One region of the Bacillus sp. FAU20 genome, then DNA from elsewhere that is predicted to be linked to it. Evidence: riboswitches for the same ligand, from Rfam matches in the RefSeq annotation. Region 1 holds a riboswitch; the other holds the start of a gene.
What was found. Region 1 has a riboswitch for lysine ahead of AC0OM3_RS10175 (amino acid permease). Riboswitches for the same ligand answer to the same signal wherever they lie in the genome.
Positions count from the first base shown of each region.

Region 1 (4,407 bases):
ATATGTATTATAATGAAACAAATTTAATTATTGCTGATTGGAAAAACCAAAGGCACTTTTCTCATACGGGAAAAGTGCCTTTTTCATTTATTATTACAGGGGGATTTTTTATGCAGAAATTAATTGTCTTTGCTATTATTGGATTTTTCGCTCAATTAATCGATGGAGCGCTTGGAATGGCGTACGGGGTAACGTCTTCCTCTTTATTATTAATGTTTGGTATTGCACCAGCTGTCGCTTCCGCATCTGTTCATTTAGCTGAAGTCGTTACAACCGCGGCTTCTGGTGCATCTCATATCAAATTTGGAAATGTTGATAAATATACAGTTTCCAGGCTTACATTGCCAGGAGCAATTGGCGCATTTGTTGGGGCATGTTTTTTAAGCAATTTACCTGGTGATGTCATTAAACCGTACATTTCTGTATTTTTATTTACTTTAGGGGTTTATATTTTATTACGATTCATCATTCAAAAACAAATTGTTGCTTCAAAAAAACGTATGTCTGCAAAACAACTTGTGCCGCTTGGCTTATTCGCTGGATTCGTTGATTCAACTGGTGGTGGTGGCTGGGGTCCGATTACGACACCTGTACTTTTAGCAAGAGGAAATGAAGCGAGAAAAGTTATCGGATCTGTAGATACGAGTGAGTTTCCTGTTTCACTCGCTGCAACAATTGGCTTCTTCATCTCACTTGGCTGGGAACAAGTAAGCTGGGTTTGGGTATTTGCGTTAATGCTTGGCGGTATTGTCGCTGCACCAATTGCTGCATGGTTAGTTCGCATCGTTCCAGCACATTTACTTGGCGTATTAGTTGGCGGTCTTATTATCTTCACAAATATTCGTACACTGCTTACTACATTTAAAGTGGATCCAACTATTATTTCACTTTCTTACGTTGCAGTTGGTCTTGTCGTTATTATTTCTATTCTCATTGCTGTTCGAAATCATTCCAATCGGCCTAACGCATCAACGGCTGAGTATCCGAATGATCAGAAGCAAATGCTACCATAACTATAAAAATACCGCCCAATTTAGAGCGGTATTTTTTATTTTTCTATTTTCCAATTAATCATCGTTTCTGTAGCATTTACTCTCTTCATATGTAACTTTTCTAAAACACGCATCGAACTATAATTATCTAGGAGTGTCTCTGCAATTATTGTTTCTACCTCTCCTGTTTTGAAAGCCCAATCGATTAGTTCTCTTACAGCTTCTGTTGCATAGCCCTGATTCCAATATTTCTCAATAAATCCATAACCGATTTCTACTGTTTGATTCTCATTTGGTTTCCCCTTAAACCCAATATCACCTAAAACGATATCATCTTCTTTCCGAAGAACATACCACGCCCCCCATGATAATAAATCCGCATCTTGTTTTATATTCCCTACATGCCCCACAATATGCGGACCGCTATTATATCCTTGCTCGTTAGCGACTTGAATCCTCTCTTCTGTACACGGCACTATATAGAGCCTTTCTGTTTCTAATTTCATTTTGATTTCCCCTTTTTGCTTAAACGTTACTCTAATTATAACAAATAATATGACCTTATCATGAATGTCGAATTATATTTTTCTGAATTTTCTTTTAATTTAAAGGATTTTTCAATATTTTTTGCGAAACATTTGTATAACAATTTTTTCTTTGCTTATTGCTACATAATAGTTGGTTCGGGTGGAGTTTTGCAAGCGTTTCCTATACAATAACCGATATTTTTTGATTTTTTCCTACAAAATATCTTGCAATATATTCAGAAAGTCATTACAATTGCCATATATTAAAAATCTTAGCAATATATAAATCCTCATCAATCCGATGAGGTAGAGGTTGCGACTTTTAATAGTAAAACGGACGAGACACAGAGAATGTCAGCTGACTCCGTTTGAAAGGAAAAGTTGCCGAAGTTTATATTTCTTCTCTGGAAATATGAGCTGGGGCTGTCTCCGAAAGGAACAGAACTGTCACGTTTACAAAATTACCGTGTAAACGTGGGGTGCTATCTTAACGGAAGGGTATGATGGGGTGGTTATTTGTGAAACGTTCCGCCAAATTCCTTTGGCGGTTTTTTGTATTTTTCTCCCCCGCTCCTTCCTAACCTACAAGAAAAGGAGTGTTGAACATGAATAGCGCAACAAATCAATCTACCTCTAAAACGCAAACTACACAAGGAAAAGGTGAATTAAGACGCGGTCTAAAATCAAGGCACCTTACGATGATTTCTCTCGGTGGTACAATTGGTACCGGACTATTTCTTGCCAGCGGTGGTGTCATCCATACAGCTGGACCTGGTGGCGCATTAATTGCATACGCCGCAATTGGAATTATGGTTTATTTTTTAATGACAAGCTTAGCTGAACTTGCAGCTTACATGCCTGTTACTGGATCTTTTAGCACGTATGCAACAAAATTTGTTGATCCATCACTTGGCTTTGCACTTGGATGGAACTATTGGTATAACTGGGCAATTACAATTGCGGCAGAACTAGCGGCCGTAACATTAATTATGAAATTTTGGTTCCCGGATACCCCTTCTCTTATTTGGAGCGGATTATGTTTAGCTATTATTTTCCTTTTAAACTACTTATCTGTTAAAGGGTTTGGTGAATCTGAATATTGGTTCGCACTTATTAAAGTAGTTACTATTATTATCTTTTTAATTGTTGGTTTCATGATGATTTTCGGAATTATGGGCGGCGAAACGGTTGGATTCAAAAACTTCACTGTTGCAGATGCACCATTTAACGGCGGTATCATGGCAATTATCGGTGTATTTATGGCAGCTGGTTTCTCTTTCCAAGGAACTGAATTATTAGGAGTAGCTGCTGGTGAAACATCTGATCCAGAACGTAATATTCCGAAAGCAATTCGTTCGATCTTTTGGCGTATTCTTTTATTCTATATCCTTGCGATTCTCGTTATCGGTTTATTAATTCCTTATACAACTGAAAGCCTTGCAGCAAGTGATGTAACAGTAAGTCCATTTACACTTATTTTTGAAAAAGCGGGCGTTGCCTTTGCTGCTTCTGTTATGAACGCTGTTATTTTAACTGCTGTACTATCTGCTGGTAACTCTGGTATGTATGCATCAACTCGTATGCTTTGGGATTTAGCTCGCCAAGGAAAAGCACCAAAATTCTTAGGCAAATTAGATAGCCGCGGTGTACCTGTTAACGCGTTAATCGTAACGTCAATTGTTGGTAGTATTGCTTTCATTGCTTCTTTATTCGGTGACGGTGTTGTATACATTTGGTTATTAAACGCATCTGGAATGTCTGGCTTTATCGCATGGGTTGGAATCGCAATTAGTCATTACCGTTTCCGTAAAGCATATATCGCACAAGGAAAAGATTTAAATGACTTACCATATAGAGCAAAATGGTTCCCATTTGGTCCAATCTTCGCATTTACACTTTGTATCATCGTAATTTTAGGACAAAACTACGGGGCATTTATGGGTGAATCAATCGATTGGAATGGCGTACTCGTTTCTTACATCGGTTTACCACTCTTCTTAGTACTATGGTTAGGATATAAATTTACGAAAAAAACAAAAGTGATTCCACTTGATAAATGTGAACTAAAATAAAGTGAAACGAGCAAACAAATTTGTTTGCTCGTTTTTTGTTGCAAACCTCTTTGCTTCCCTATTGCTCCTGTTTTTGCAATAATAAAGGAAATATAAATAAAGGTTGGGATACTATGAACATTCGTATTACTGATGAAGCAAAAGCAGCTATACATAGATTAGAACGTGAAGACAAAAAGATCATTCGCATTAGAGGGACAATGACAAACTCTTGTAGTATTTTCGTTGATGTCGATTTAATTTGGGATACATATAACGCAGATGATGTTGTATATGAAGATGCAGAGCTTATCGTACAAATGGATTCATTCACGAAAGACTACACTGGTGATACAGTGAAGCTTGATTATAAGACGACTGGTTTTAGTATTACGACTCCGAGTGAGACGTTAGTTTATGGATTGTCGATTAAAAAATAAAAATTGTTTTCATTTGACCACCGAGGTGAAAAAATGGATAATTATGTTCCGTTAAAATTTTTATTTAGCGAAGAATTAGCAGAAAAAATAGCTGATTCTATTTGTAAATACGATCCGAATTTCTCTAAAAAAAACTTTGTAACCTCTGTAACATGTAAAGTTGAAGGTTTAGAGTTAAAACAACGTATTGAAGTAATAGCAGATGAATTACAAAATGCTTTACAAAAAGATTTTAATGCAGCAATACATATATTACTGAAAACATTAGGACCAGAAAATACAACAGTGGATTCATGACGAAAACAGCCACATTAGAAGATTAGTTTCTGAAGGTACAAGACCAAGGCTTCCTTGGGCTAAAAAAATAGGAGCTCTGAAAGGTGACTTTAAGTACAAT
Region 1 is NZ_JBVYHY010000011.1:347,954-352,360, reverse strand. Features, by position in the region: gene AC0OM3_RS10185 (sulfite exporter TauE/SafE family protein) at 3-1,013, shown strand; gene AC0OM3_RS10180 (GNAT family N-acetyltransferase) at 1,049-1,498, opposite strand; lysine riboswitch at 1,819-2,012, shown strand; gene AC0OM3_RS10175 (amino acid permease) at 2,125-3,591, shown strand; gene AC0OM3_RS10170 (iron-sulfur cluster biosynthesis family protein) at 3,705-4,010, shown strand; partial or broken gene AC0OM3_RS10165 (DNA alkylation repair protein) at 4,044-4,407, shown strand, end outside.

Region 2 (4,407 bases), on a different contig from region 1:
ATCCTTAATAAATTCATTTAAAAATGGTGTAATTTCTTTTCCATTTATTTTTTTATTAATAACAAAGCTTTGTGTAGATTCCATTGAAATTAAAATTACATTTTTACCTTTTGCAGCTCCAAATAAGTTTTTATCAACTTGTTTGTCTTTTGAGTCTGTATAGTTTTTAATTTCAGAAAACCCATCCCCACTTGCAAATACACGCTCAGCTGAAGACTTGGATTGAAGCGTAATATCAAATAGATGATATGTGTATAAACCTAAATTCTTCACGACAGTTTGACGGTCAAATGAGCGTGAGAACATTTGTGGTTTATAAATAACTGATACAACAATTTGTAGTGCTAATAAAGCTGTTACACCGCTAAAGAAAGTTCGCTTCTCTGAGCGGGAAAGTGGTGTTTTGTCGCCAAATGATGGGAATTTACGCGAAATAAACATTAAAATAATTGCATCTGCAAATAAAAGTAATGTTTTGTACGTAAAGAGTTCTTTTATACTTGTCCCTAAATCAGCCATATTGTTTGTTTGGAATAAAACCGGGAAAGTAACGAAATCGTTATAGAACCCATAAAACATTGCGTTTCCAAATAAAATAAATGACAGTATAAAACTGATTCCAATTATAATTCGGTTTCGGTGCTTAGATGCAAGTAAAGCTAAGCCGAAAAATAAAAGTAACGCAGCTAGTGGATTGATAAAAAGCATGAATTCTTCAAAGAAATTATCAATTTTAATATCAAATGCTAGCTTGTACACAATATATGTTTTAATCCATAGTAAAACGACTGCAACGAGTGCAAATCGCAGTTTTGGAAACAGATGTTGTAGCATAATATACTCCTCTCCTAAAAAGCATGACAGTTCTTGAGAGTCAGTTTGCTTAACGACTCATTTTATATATACGAACAGTCCTTTGTTATTATGATTATTATACTATGAGTATCATTATACGAAAATAAAAGAAGGTTGTGGGCTTTTTTATAATAATCGAGTAGAAAAAGAGTGGTGGGAGACAATAAAACAGAATTTCTATGTATGATAATTATCGTACGCAGAAAGAATCGCGTGATAATACGGAGGTTATAATGCGAAAATTATTATGTTTTATAGCATGCAGTAGTGTTGTACTTTTTACTTCACCGAGTGTGTCGGTAGCCCAATATGATCCACCTCTTATGGAAGATGCACTTTATTCTGTTTTATTTCCAAAAATAAATAAAGCAATTGAAAAACAATATGGAAGTTTGAAACCTTATCAATGTCCTAAAATTATTAGTTTGAAAAAAGTGTATAGCGGTACATATTTATTTCAAGCAAGTATTGAAGTTACAAAGTATGAACGTGTTGCTGGGAAAATTGCTCCACCATTTGAGAAGGTAACGATTACATTTAATAACGAAGAAGGCGAATGGGAAGTGACAAAGATTTCAGTAAAGCGCTTACCAAACGATACCAAACTAAACTGCAAAAAAACAATATAAAAAATTGTTTGACAAATAAAATGGTCCTTTGGTATTGTTAATAGCAACAATTAGATGTTTGAAAATTAAATAGACTTACCTCATCTACTCTCAAAGGTAGAGGCCGCGATAGGAAAGAGTAAGCTATGGGAGATTTAATGGAATCTGTGATCATAGGTTGAAAGGGACTATTGCCGAAATATAAGAATAACCATCTTATTCATATATTGGGACTGCATTGAATAAATGTAGTACTGTCATAAGATTTATTTTATGGAGAGCTATTTGGAGATGTTGATGCGGTTTCTTATTTTGAGGAGATAACAACTCGTTTATTTTTTCAATATATATTTTTCCTAATAAGAAACGCGTGTGAACATTGTTCCGCGCGTTTTTTGTCTATCTAAAAGCGTGCTGCAATGAATAGAAGATTGGGGTTATGAGTTTTAGAGGAAATAAGGGAGGAATTTAAATGTATTTACACGGCACAAGCCGAATTAATGGGCAAGGACACTTAGAAATTGGAGGGTGCGATACGACGCAGCTAGCAAAGCAATACGGAACACCACTTTATGTATACGATGAAGAGTCTATTCGAGGAAAATGCCGAGCGTTTCATCGTGCTTTTAAAGAAAGTGGTTTCTCTTATCAAGTAGCATATGCAAGTAAGGCGTTCTTGTGCATGGAGATGTGCCGAGTAGCTCGTGAAGAGAATATGTCATTAGACGTTGTTTCTGGGGGAGAATTATATACTGCGCTCCAAGCAGGATTTCCAGCATCACGTATTCATTTTCATGGAAATAATAAAACAGAAGAAGAGATAGTGATGGCTCTTCAGGCGAATATTGGTTGTTTTGTCGTAGATAATTTCTTTGAATTAGAAGTTTTACACGATTTAGCGATGCAACATGGAAAATTTGTGAACATATTAATTCGTGTAACGCCTGGAGTAGAGGCGCACACACATGAATATATTACAACAGGCCAAGATGATTCGAAATTTGGATTTGGCGTTTCAAACGGTCAAGCGATGCAGGCAATTGGATTTGCTTTACAAAAATCAAATTATAATGTGCTAGGGATTCATTCACATATCGGATCGCAAATATTTGAAACAGCTGGTTTTGTTCGAGCAATTGAAGTTCTTCGCCAATTTTTAGAAGAAGTGAGAGAGCAAACAAACTATGTAGTAAAAGTGCTAAATGTAGGCGGGGGATTTGGAATACGCTACACAGAGTCGGATACACCATTAACTCTTGAAACATATGTGCGAGCTGTAACAAGTGCAGTGAGAGAACAATTTACTGTATGTGAATATCCATTGCCAGAAATATGGATTGAACCAGGCCGTAGCATTGTAGGTGATGCTGGGACAACAATTTATACAGTTGGATCTGTGAAAGATATTCCTGGTATTCGGAAATATGTATCAGTCGATGGTGGAATGACAGATAATTTAAGACCTGCTTTATATAGTGCGCGTTATGAAGCAATGTTAGCGAATCGAGGGAATGATGAGAATGAGGAACTCGTTTCGATTGCTGGGAAATGCTGTGAGAGTGGAGATATGTTGATTTGGGATATTCATTTACCAAAAGTCGCTTCTGCTGATTTACTAGCAGTTTCCTGTACAGGAGCCTACGGGTATTCGATGGCGAATAATTACAATCGGATTCGAAGACCAGCCGTTGTCTTTGCAAAAGGCGGAACATCGCAAGTAGTTGTGGAACGCGAAACATATGAAAATATTATTGGGAACGATCGCATACGTATTAAAGAGCTTGTCTAAATAGGAAAAGGAGTTGTTCGAATGGGCAATTCCTTTTTTATAAAATAAAATAATTAAAATATATCGGAAAACTAGGATTGAAAAAAATCAGAATTGTGATAAAATACAAATACAAAGCTTATCAAGAGAAGCGGAGGGAACTGGCCCGAAGAAGCTCGGCAACCTGCTTATAGAAAGCAAGGTGCTAAATCCAGCAAAATGGGATCCATTTTGAAAGATAAGGTAAAATATATTACCGAACAGTCTTTTCGAAATGGGAAAGATTTTTTTTATGAATAAAAAGGGGGGGCTGTTCGCGTGAGTTTACGGGAACATTTTGATGAAGTATCCGAGAAGATTGAAGCGATGCTTGCTGATATGAAATATGGTTCAATTACAATTGTTGTGCAAGATGGAAAAGTAATTCAGTTAGAGAAAAGTGAAAAAGTACGTTTAAAGTGAAAAGCGCTGACTAGAAAAACTAGAGGCGGTTTTAACCTATTTTCATTAGGTTAAAACCGTCTTTTTGCTTTTACAGGGGGAAAAAACATGTTGACGTATGAAACGTGGGAAGAAAATGTTGTTTCGTTTTCGGAAGAAGATGAAACAAAAGGCGCGTTATCAGTATTAAATTGGGCTTATAAAGAATATAAAGATGAGGTTGTCTACGCATGTAGCTTTGGGGTGGAAGGTATGGTATTGCTGCACATTATAAACCAAGTAAATCCATCTGCTAAAGTTGTATTTTTGGATACAAATGTTCATTTTCAAGAAACGTATGAATTAATTCAAAAAGTGCGGGAACGATTTCCTTCATTGAATATTATAGAAAAACAGCCAGAACTTACACTTGATGAACAGGCGAAGTTGCATGGTGAAAAACTGTGGGAGAGCAATCCGAATCTTTGTTGTAAGATTAGAAAAATTTTACCTTTAGAAAAATCATTAGTCGTGGAAAAAGCATGGATATCGGGCTTAAGAAGGGAACAATCAGAAACACGTAAGCATACAAAGTTTATAAATCAAGATCATCGTTTTCAATCTATTAAAGTTTGTCCACTCATTCATTGGACGTGGAAAGAAGTTTGGCGATATGTATACAAACATAGCTTGCCGTATAACCCGTTGCATGATGTTGGCTATCCAAGTATTGGGTGTGAGAAATGTACGTTACCT
Region 2 is NZ_JBVYHY010000021.1:722,509-726,915, reverse strand. Features, by position in the region: gene AC0OM3_RS17500 (LTA synthase family protein) at 1-834, opposite strand, end outside; gene AC0OM3_RS17495 (DUF3888 domain-containing protein) at 1,089-1,484, shown strand; lysine riboswitch at 1,574-1,755, shown strand; gene lysA (diaminopimelate decarboxylase) at 1,936-3,252, shown strand; SAM riboswitch class I at 3,368-3,476, shown strand; gene AC0OM3_RS17485 (YezD family protein) at 3,550-3,693, shown strand; gene AC0OM3_RS17480 (phosphoadenylyl-sulfate reductase) at 3,781-4,407, shown strand, end outside.
Region 2: linked by a shared signal. The riboswitch ahead of lysA (diaminopimelate decarboxylase) and the one ahead of AC0OM3_RS10175 (amino acid permease) in region 1 are both predicted to bind lysine.